DNA from 3 places in the Cytobacillus pseudoceanisediminis genome. Region 3 is predicted to be linked to each of the others. Evidence: a T-box and tRNA genes for the amino acid it is inferred to sense, from the RefSeq annotation. Region 3 holds a T-box; the other regions hold tRNA genes.
The links. The T-box of region 3 lies ahead of thrS (threonine--tRNA ligase). A T-box ahead of a tRNA ligase gene usually reads a tRNA of that ligase, here a tRNA-Thr.

Region 1: it encodes a tRNA-Thr, which carries the amino acid that the T-box ahead of thrS (threonine--tRNA ligase) is inferred to sense. The anticodon was not compared.
Region 2: it encodes a tRNA-Thr, which carries the amino acid that the T-box ahead of thrS (threonine--tRNA ligase) is inferred to sense. The anticodon was not compared.

What each region holds. Positions count from the first base shown of each region.
Region 1 covers NZ_CP097349.1:3,972,986-3,976,234, forward strand. Annotated here, with positions in the region: gene rocF (arginase) at 1-484, opposite strand, end outside; tRNA gene M5V91_RS21425 (tRNA-Ala) at 700-775, opposite strand; tRNA gene M5V91_RS21430 (tRNA-Gly) at 783-857, opposite strand; tRNA gene M5V91_RS21435 (tRNA-Lys) at 926-998, opposite strand; tRNA gene M5V91_RS21440 (tRNA-Gln) at 1,153-1,227, opposite strand; tRNA gene M5V91_RS21445 (tRNA-Tyr) at 1,293-1,376, opposite strand; tRNA gene M5V91_RS21450 (tRNA-Thr) at 1,391-1,466, opposite strand; tRNA gene M5V91_RS21455 (tRNA-Val) at 1,472-1,547, opposite strand; tRNA gene M5V91_RS21460 (tRNA-Glu) at 1,552-1,626, opposite strand; tRNA gene M5V91_RS21465 (tRNA-Thr) at 1,654-1,726, opposite strand; tRNA gene M5V91_RS21470 (tRNA-Asn) at 1,762-1,836, opposite strand; rRNA gene rrf (5S ribosomal RNA) at 1,856-1,972, opposite strand; rRNA gene M5V91_RS21480 (23S ribosomal RNA) at 2,225-3,249, opposite strand, start outside.
Region 2 covers NZ_CP097349.1:4,983,357-4,986,605, reverse strand. Annotated here, with positions in the region: tRNA gene M5V91_RS26665 (tRNA-Ser) at 1-27, opposite strand, end outside; tRNA gene M5V91_RS26660 (tRNA-Asn) at 33-107, opposite strand; tRNA gene M5V91_RS26655 (tRNA-Ile) at 122-198, opposite strand; tRNA gene M5V91_RS26650 (tRNA-Gly) at 203-276, opposite strand; tRNA gene M5V91_RS26645 (tRNA-Phe) at 291-366, opposite strand; tRNA gene M5V91_RS26640 (tRNA-Asp) at 392-468, opposite strand; tRNA gene M5V91_RS26635 (tRNA-Met) at 472-545, opposite strand; tRNA gene M5V91_RS26630 (tRNA-Ser) at 564-656, opposite strand; tRNA gene M5V91_RS26625 (tRNA-Ile) at 670-746, opposite strand; tRNA gene M5V91_RS26620 (tRNA-Met) at 764-840, opposite strand; tRNA gene M5V91_RS26615 (tRNA-Ala) at 855-930, opposite strand; tRNA gene M5V91_RS26610 (tRNA-Pro) at 940-1,016, opposite strand; tRNA gene M5V91_RS26605 (tRNA-Arg) at 1,024-1,100, opposite strand; tRNA gene M5V91_RS26600 (tRNA-Leu) at 1,116-1,204, opposite strand; tRNA gene M5V91_RS26595 (tRNA-Gly) at 1,211-1,285, opposite strand; tRNA gene M5V91_RS26590 (tRNA-Leu) at 1,294-1,378, opposite strand; tRNA gene M5V91_RS26585 (tRNA-Lys) at 1,394-1,469, opposite strand; tRNA gene M5V91_RS26580 (tRNA-Thr) at 1,477-1,552, opposite strand; tRNA gene M5V91_RS26575 (tRNA-Val) at 1,573-1,648, opposite strand; rRNA gene rrf (5S ribosomal RNA) at 1,658-1,774, opposite strand; rRNA gene M5V91_RS26565 (23S ribosomal RNA) at 1,903-3,249, opposite strand, start outside.
Region 3 covers NZ_CP097349.1:3,526,457-3,529,705, forward strand. Annotated here, with positions in the region: gene M5V91_RS18975 (YhgE/Pip domain-containing protein) at 1-511, shown strand, start outside; T-box leader at 579-813, shown strand; T-box leader at 854-1,087, shown strand; T-box leader at 1,128-1,360, shown strand; partial or broken gene thrS (threonine--tRNA ligase) at 1,412-2,610, shown strand; gene M5V91_RS18985 (SRPBCC family protein) at 2,763-3,249, shown strand, end outside.

The DNA of each region.
Region 1 (3,249 bases), 450 kb from region 3:
CATATCCCCCTACATTGGTTAAAAGCGGGTGGCCAATTCCCAGGCTTACCGCAAGAGGCATGCCATGTATGTTCCCTGAAGGTGATGTTTCAGCTGTATTTAAATCCCCGTGGGCATCATACCAGATTACCCCAAGATTTTTGTAGTGCTTCGAAACACCGGCCAATGTTCCAATTGCGATGCTGTGATCCCCGCCCAGTACTAATGGAAAAGAACCACTTTCTATTGCTTTATCAACTTCTTCGCCCAGTTTTTCTGTTTTTTCAGCAATAAGGTCCAAGTTTCTAAGATTTGATTTTGGATCGATTTGAACTTCCGGACGGCCGATGGCAATATCGCCCTGGTCATGGATTTCTTCGAATAAACACTTTAATCGCTCATTCACACCGGCATATCGGATCGCACTTGGCCCCATGTCCACACCGCGTCTCATCTGGCCAAGATCCATTGGCATTCCAATTATCGATAATTTCTGTCTTTTCATAGTAAAGTCCTCCCTTTCCCTTCATACTCATATTTTAACCGCTTTCAAACACATGACTCAACTCGACAAAATCGTGTATATATATGCGGCTGCCGGAAAAAGAAGCTTCTAAAAATACCATAGTAACTTTCTAAGTTTTGCCACTTATTGTTTTGTGAAATAAAATAAAAAATCCCTAAACCATGCTGGTTTAAGGAATGTCGTATTATGTATGATGGTGGAGCCTAGCGGGATCGAACCGCTGACCTCCTGCGTGCAAAGCAGGCGCTCTCCCAGCTGAGCTAAGGCCCCATTTATTTGGAGCGGAAGACGGGATTCGAACCCGCGACCCCCACCTTGGCAAGGTGATGTTCTACCACTGAACTACTTCCGCAAACATATTTATATTCACAAGTAAGACCTTCAGGACTCGATTCCCAAGGTCTGTGTTTTTCTATAAAGTGAGCCATGAAGGACTCGAACCTTCGACCCTCTGATTAAAAGTCAGATGCTCTACCGACTGAGCTAATGGCTCGAAATATAATTCTGATGCCTAAACTTCATTTGCAGATGTGCTTCAAAGCCCTGCGGTCTTTGTCGCAGATTTTAAAAGCTTGCCATTCAGGATGTAACGCTTCGATGCTGCAATCTTTTAAAATCCTCTACCGACTGAGCTAATGGCTCAAAAATGGCTGGGCTAGCAGGATTCGAACCTGCGAGTGACGGAGTCAAAGTCCGGTGCCTTACCGCTTGGCTATAGCCCAATAATTACAAAATAAAAAGGACATTCATAGCTTGTCCAGTTTTTTGTGTTTTTATTAAAAATAAATGGTGGAGGGGGGCAGATTCGAACTGCCGAACCCGAAGGAGCGGATTTACAGTCCGCCGCGTTTAGCCACTTCGCTACCCCTCCATCTATAAAAAAGATGGTGCCGGCGAGAGGACTTGAACCCCCAACCTACTGATTACAAGTCAGTTGCTCTACCAATTGAGCTACACCGGCAAATATGGTGGAGGATGACGGGATCGAACCGCCGACCCTCTGCTTGTAAGGCAGATGCTCTCCCAGCTGAGCTAATCCTCCATTATGGTGACCCCTACGGGATTCGAACCCGTGTTACCGCCGTGAAAGGGCGGTGTCTTAACCGCTTGACCAAGGGGCCTAGTACTCTAGTTGTCTACATTAAAAGAGCTTCCAACCGGGCTCGAACCGGTGACCTCTTCCTTACCATGGAAGTGCTCTACCTGCTGAGCTATGGAAGCAACAGCTCATAATTCCCAAAAGGGCTTTATGGAAATGGCTCCGCAGGCAGGATTCGAACCTGCGACCGTTCGGTTAACAGCCGAATGCTCTACCACTGAGCTACTGCGGAAAAGTGGTATTTGTAAACAGCCCGGCAGCGTCCTACTCTCACAAGGGGACAGCCCCTAACTACCATCGGCGCTGAGAAGCTTAACTTCCGTGTTCGGTATGGGAACGGGTGTGACCTTCTCGCCATCGCCACCAGACTATTTTCAAAAGACAAGTATGATTATACTTTCTTTTAATGTTTTTTTCAAGAGGAAATTTCATTTTTTCGTTCCCTCAAAACTAGATAATGTATGAAGAAGCATTTGCCGAGTATTCACCAATGACTTGTCTAGCTTCGGCTCCTAACCTCTCGGCCGTTTCGATCCGTCCCTCCAAATCCCAAAACCAGGATTTGAATGGCCGGCTCTCCAACGTCTCTCAAAGTTGAACAGTCGCCTCCGCTTTTCGTTTTGGTTAAGTCCTCGATCGATTAGTATCAGTCAGCTCCACATGTCGCCACGCTTCCACCTCTGACCTATCAACCTGATCATCTTTCAGGGATCTTACTAGCTTGACGCTATGGGAAATCTCATCTCGAGGGGGCTTCATGCTTAGATGCTTTCAGCACTTATCCCTTCCGCACATAGCTACCCAGCGATGCCTTTGGCAAGACAACTGGTACACCAGCGGTGCGTCCATCCCGGTCCTCTCGTACTAAGGACAGCTCCTCTCAAATTTCCTGCGCCCACGACGGATAGGGACCGAACTGTCTCACGACGTTCTGAACCCAGCTCGCGTACCGCTTTAATGGGCGAACAGCCCAACCCTTGGGACCGACTACAGCCCCAGGATGCGATGAGCCGACATCGAGGTGCCAAACCTCCCCGTCGATGTGGACTCTTGGGGGAGATAAGCCTGTTATCCCCGGGGTAGCTTTTATCCGTTGAGCGATGGCCCTTCCATGCGGAACCACCGGATCACTAAGCCCGACTTTCGTCCCTGCTCGACTTGTAGGTCTCGCAGTCAAGCTCCCTTGTGCCTTTACACTCTGCGAATGATTTCCAACCATTCTGAGGGAACCTTTGGGCGCCTCCGTTACTTTTTAGGAGGCGACCGCCCCAGTCAAACTGCCCACCTGACACTGTCTCCCGCCCCGATAAGGGGCGCGGGTTAGAATTTCAATACAGCCAGGGTAGTATCCCACCGACGCCTCCACCGAAGCTGGCGCTCCGGCTTCTCAGGCTCCTACCTATCCTGTACAAGCTGTACCAAAATTCAATATCAGGCTACAGTAAAGCTCCACGGGGTCTTTCCGTCCTGTCGCGGGTAACCTGCATCTTCACAGGTACTATAATTTCACCGAGTCTCTCGTTGAGACAGTGCCCAGATCGTTACGCCTTTCGTGCGGGTCGGAACTTACCCGACAAGGAATTTCGCTACCTTAGGACCGTTATAGTTACGGCCGCCGTTTACTGGGGCTTCGATTCAAAGCTTC
Region 2 (3,249 bases), 1.5 Mb from region 3:
CCTCTTCAGCCACTTGAGTACTTCCCCATATATGGCTCCGCAGGTAGGATTCGAACCTACGACCGTTCGGTTAACAGCCGAATGCTCTACCACTGAGCTACTGCGGAACAATAATATAAAATGGTGGGCCTAAATGGACTCGAACCATCGACCTCACGCTTATCAGGCGTGCGCTCTAACCAGCTGAGCTATAGGCCCATTTTGGAGCGGGTGAAGGGAATCGAACCCTCATCATCAGCTTGGAAGGCTGAGGTTTTACCACTAAACTACACCCGCATAAGGTTCTAAAATGGTGGCTCAGGACGGAATCGAACCGCCGACACAAGGATTTTCAGTCCTTTGCTCTACCGACTGAGCTACTGAGCCACATATTATTTATTTTTTGTAAAAATGGCGGTCCGGACGGGACTCGAACCCGCGACCTCCTGCGTGACAGGCAGGCATTCTAACCAACTGAACTACCGGACCAGATTGCGGGGGCAGGATTTGAACCTGCGACCTTCGGGTTATGAGCCCGACGAGCTACCGGACTGCTCCACCCCGCGATAATATTATTAAATATATGGAGGAGGAAAGGGGATTCGAACCCCTGCGCGGTTTGACCCGCCTGTCGGTTTTCAAGACCGATCCCTTCAGCCGGACTTGGGTATTCCTCCGTATAAATGAAAATGGTGGACCTTGTAGGACTCGAACCTACGACCGGACGGTTATGAGCCGTCTGCTCTAACCAGCTGAGCTAAAGGTCCAGCATCGATGAATTAAATGGTAGCGGCGGAGGGGATCGAACCCCCGACCTCACGGGTATGAACCGTACGCTCTAGCCAGCTGAGCTACACCGCCGAAGTGTTAAAATATGGTGGAGCCTAGCGGGATCGAACCGCTGACCTCCTGCGTGCAAAGCAGGCGCTCTCCCAGCTGAGCTAAGGCCCCAATAATAAATGGTCGGGAAGACAGGATTCGAACCTGCGACCCCTTGGTCCCAAACCAAGTGCTCTACCAAGCTGAGCTACTCCCCGTATATAATGGCGCGCCCGAGAGGAGTCGAACCCCTAACCTTTTGATCCGTAGTCAAACGCTCTATCCAATTGAGCTACGGGCGCAATGTTAAATTCTACTGGTGCCGAGGACCGGAATCGAACCGGTACGGTAGTCACCTACCGCAGGATTTTAAGTCCTGTGCGTCTGCCAGTTCCGCCACCCCGGCAATAAATGGAGCGGAAGACGGGATTCGAACCCGCGACCCCCACCTTGGCAAGGTGATGTTCTACCACTGAACTACTTCCGCATAAAGAATGGTGCGGGTGAAGGGAGTCGAACCCCCACGCCTTGCGGCGCCAGATCCTAAGTCTGGTGCGTCTGCCAATTCCGCCACACCCGCAATATGAAATTAAAATGGTGAGCCATGAAGGACTCGAACCTTCGACCCTCTGATTAAAAGTCAGATGCTCTACCGACTGAGCTAATGGCTCGTTGAAATGGTGCCGGCGAGAGGACTTGAACCCCCAACCTACTGATTACAAGTCAGTTGCTCTACCAATTGAGCTACACCGGCAGCTTGTACATTTAAATTAATGGTGGAGGATGACGGGATCGAACCGCCGACCCTCTGCTTGTAAGGCAGATGCTCTCCCAGCTGAGCTAATCCTCCATTATTATCGCCCGGCAGCGTCCTACTCTCACAAGGGGACAGCCCCTAACTACCATCGGCGCTGAGAAGCTTAACTTCCGTGTTCGGTATGGGAACGGGTGTGACCTTCTCGCTATCGCCACCAGACTATTTTCCAAAGACAAGTTTTATTATACCGTCTTTTTAGGATTTTTCAAGAGAAAATTTCATATTTTTCATTCTCTCAAAACTAGATAATGTATGAAGAAGCATTTGCCGAGTAATAACCATATAACTTGGTTAAGTCCTCGATCGATTAGTATCAGTCAGCTCCACATGTCGCCACGCTTCCACCTCTGACCTATCAACCTGATCATCTTTCAGGGATCTTACTAGCTTGACGCTATGGGAAATCTCATCTCGAGGGGGCTTCATGCTTAGATGCTTTCAGCACTTATCCCTTCCGCACATAGCTACCCAGCGATGCCTTTGGCAAGACAACTGGTACACCAGCGGTGCGTCCATCCCGGTCCTCTCGTACTAAGGACAGCTCCTCTCAAATTTCCTGCGCCCACGACGGATAGGGACCGAACTGTCTCACGACGTTCTGAACCCAGCTCGCGTACCGCTTTAATGGGCGAACAGCCCAACCCTTGGGACCGACTACAGCCCCAGGATGCGATGAGCCGACATCGAGGTGCCAAACCTCCCCGTCGATGTGGACTCTTGGGGGAGATAAGCCTGTTATCCCCGGGGTAGCTTTTATCCGTTGAGCGATGGCCCTTCCATGCGGAACCACCGGATCACTAAGCCCGACTTTCGTCCCTGCTCGACTTGTAGGTCTCGCAGTCAAGCTCCCTTGTGCCTTTACACTCTGCGAATGATTTCCAACCATTCTGAGGGAACCTTTGGGCGCCTCCGTTACTTTTTAGGAGGCGACCGCCCCAGTCAAACTGCCCACCTGACACTGTCTCCCGCCCCGATAAGGGGCGCGGGTTAGAATTTCAATACAGCCAGGGTAGTATCCCACCGACGCCTCCACCGAAGCTGGCGCTCCGGCTTCTCAGGCTCCTACCTATCCTGTACAAGCTGTACCAAAATTCAATATCAGGCTACAGTAAAGCTCCACGGGGTCTTTCCGTCCTGTCGCGGGTAACCTGCATCTTCACAGGTACTATAATTTCACCGAGTCTCTCGTTGAGACAGTGCCCAGATCGTTACGCCTTTCGTGCGGGTCGGAACTTACCCGACAAGGAATTTCGCTACCTTAGGACCGTTATAGTTACGGCCGCCGTTTACTGGGGCTTCGATTCAAAGCTTCGCTTGCGCTAACCTCTCCTCTTAACCTTCCAGCACCGGGCAGGCGTCAGCCCCTATACTTCGCCTTGCGGCTTCGCAGAGACCTGTGTTTTTGCTAAACAGTCGCCTGGGCCTATTCACTGCGGCTCATCAGGGCTATTCACCCTAATGAGCACCCCTTCTCCCGAAGTTACGGGGTCATTTTGCCGAGTTCCTTAACGAGAGTTCTCTCGCTCACCTTAGGATTCTCTCCTCGCCTACCTGTGTCGGTTTGCGGTACGGGCACCTTTTCCCTCGCTAGAGGCTTTTCTTGGCAGTGTGGAATCAGGAACTTCGGTACTAAA
Region 3 (3,249 bases):
AGAATTTACGGGAAAACAAATCTATTTCGGCAAACTGCTGACCTTCCTAAGCATTGGATTTGCACAGACCCTCGTAGTGACAATAGGGAATATCTTAATTCTCGGAGTGGATGCAGCTGAACCAGTATGGTTTATCCTGTTTGGACTGATAAGCAGTTTAGTGTTTATATTAATTGTTTATACATTAGTATCTGTATTTGGCGATGTAGGAAAAGCCATGGCGATTGTCTTGCTGGTGCTTCAGATTGCAGGTGCTGGCGGAACCTATCCGACCGCCTTGCTTCCTGAATTTTTCCAAACCATCCACCCCTTCCTGCCCTTCTCTTATGCCATTGATTTAATGAGAGAAGCTGTTGGAGGCATTGTTTGGGAAAGAGTTTACAGAGACCTTCTGGTCCTGACGCTATTCGGTTTCATTGCACTATTAATTGGAACCTTCCTGAAAGAGCCATTAAGCAGAAAAACAAAAGCGCTAATGAAAAAATCAAAGGAATCGGGGTTGTTTCATTAGGATTTAAAAGTTTTATTAACCCTCTTGACCTTTTCCAAAATGTGTAATAAAATCAGTAAAAATATAAATATGAGCTATGATAAGGATACGAATCTTTCTTTGTTTTCTTTCCAGAGATCAGGGCCATTTGGCTGCAAGCCCTGAAGAAAAGGGAATGATTTACCGCCTTGGAGCTATTATGGGGAATTGATCTATACCAGAGTATCCATAATCGGGGAATCCGTTATCTTTTTGAGCATAAAGCAGTCTTTCGGCATGCTTTATGGAATTAGGGTGGAACCACGGCCGCACTCGTCCCTTTTGCTGGGATGAGTGCGGCTTTTTATTTTAATTAAAACTATATAATTAGCGTTGATAAGGACATGAATCATTCTTTATTTTCTTTCCAGAGATCAGGGTCACCGGCTGCAAGCCCTGAAGAAAAGGGAATGATTTACCGCCTTGGAGCTATTATGGGGAAATGATCTATATCAGAGTATCCATAATCGGGGAATCCGTTATCTTTTTGAGCATAAAGCAGTCTTTCGGCATGCTTTATGGAATTAGGGTGGAACCACGGCCGCACTCGTCCCTTTTGCTGGGATGAGTGCGGCTTTTTATTTTAATTAAAACTATATAATTAGCGTTGATAAGGACATGAATCATTCTTTATTTTCTTTCCAGAGATCAGGGTCACCGGCTGCAAGCCCTGAAGAAAAGGGAATGATTTACCGCCTTGGAGCTATTATGGGGAAATGATCTATATCAGAGTATCCATAATCGGGGAATCCGTTATCTTTTTGAGCATAAAACAGTCTTTCGATTGCTTTATGGAATTAGGGTGGCACCACGACCACACTCGTCCCTATGTTTGGGAGGAGTGTGGTCTTTTTTTATAACTAAAAATCAGGAGGAATTGAAATGGAAGCAGAAAAAATAAATCATAGAAAGTTAGGTCAAGAGCTGGAGCTTTTCACATCCATGGAGGAAGCCCCAGGAATGCCTTTTTCCTGCCAAATGGAATGGTGATGCGAAATGAACTTGAAAGTTATTGGAGACGAAAACACCAGCGGGCAGGCTATCAGGAAATTAAGACACCGATTATGATGAAACAGGAACTTTGGGAACAATCCGGCCATTGGAATCATTATCATGAAAATATGTATTTCTCAAATGTGGATGAGCAAAATTATGCGATAAAGCCCATGAACTGCCCGGGTGCGATATTGGTTTTCAATAGCAAACGGAGAAGCTACCGGGAATTGCCTCTCCGCTATGCGGAGCTGGGATTAGTCCACAGACACGAACTCTCGGGTTCTTTGAATGGACTGTTAAGAGTCCGGTCGTTCACTCAAGATGACGCCCATTTATTTGTGATGGCTGATCAGATTGAGGCCGAGATTGATAAAATACTTGTCCTAATTGATGAGTTCTACTCCCATTTCGGTTTTGACTATAAAGTTGAACTTTCAACACGCCCGGAGGAATACATGGGATCACAAGAAATGTGGGAACGTGCTGAAGGAGCTTTGGAATCTGTTTTGAAAAACAAAGGAGTAAACTATCAGATTAATCCTGGTGATGGGGCGTTTTACGGGCCGAAAATTGACTTTCATATATTGGATTCGCTCGGCAGAAGCTGGCAATGCGGTACTGTCCAGCTGGATTTTCAAATGCCGCAAAAGTTTAATTGTGCATATGTTGGTGAAGATAACAAACTTCACCTTCCCATTATGATTCACAGGGCAATTTTTGGTTCAGTTGAACGTTTCATGGCTATTCTAATTGAACATTTTGCAGGCGATTTCCCACTGTGGCTGTCACCCGTTCAAGCAAAGATCATTCCAATCTCTGACTCGCATGCTGAATATGCAGACTATGTGAAATCACAATTGGAAGAAGCAGGCATCCGTGCTGAAGCCGACTTTAGAACAGAGAAAATGGGACTCAAGATCAGGGAAGCCGCAAAACAGAAAGTTCCCTACATGCTGGTGATTGGTGATAAAGAAATGGAGCAGCAATCCCTGTCACTGAGAAAACGTAAAGAGGGAAATATCGGTGTGATGAGCATTGAGGAAGTAATTGAGCGGTTTATTAATGAAACAAACGGCGGCAGATAAATCTTTCAAGCTCAGAAGGAATTTATTCCTTTTGGGCTTTCCTCTTTACAAATAATCTATCTCTCCGAATTTTCTCCAGTTAACAATATCTTAATTTTCAAAATAATGTTATTATTTAAATGTAATAATTTTACACTTAGGGGAGGATTATTTTGAAAACCACTGCAATTGAGAAAGCCATTATTAATGAGACAACAATCAATTCACCACTCAATCTGGTATGGCTCGCTTGGACAATCTCTGATAGGGTATCTGAATGGTTTGCACCTGAAGCGAAAGTAGAAGCTAAGGAAGGCGGAGCTTATGAGCTTTATTTTATTCCCGGAAATAGTACGGGCATGAATACGAAGGGATGTAAAATTACTAAGCTTATTACTGAAAATGAGCTTGAGTTCACATGGAAAGGCCCAGACCAATTTGAGGATTTAATGAATAATGAGGATGAATTAACAACTGTTCATGTAAGTTTCCAGGCAATCCATGAAAATTCATCAAAGGTGATTGTTGAACATAGAGGATTTAAGAATCATGAAGATTGGATTGAAGCAATAAACTGGCATCAAATGGCCTGGTCAGGTGTACTGGACAGTTTAAAATCAGCTCTTGAAAAGGGCGAAGGAAACCTCTGCTGCCAGCCTT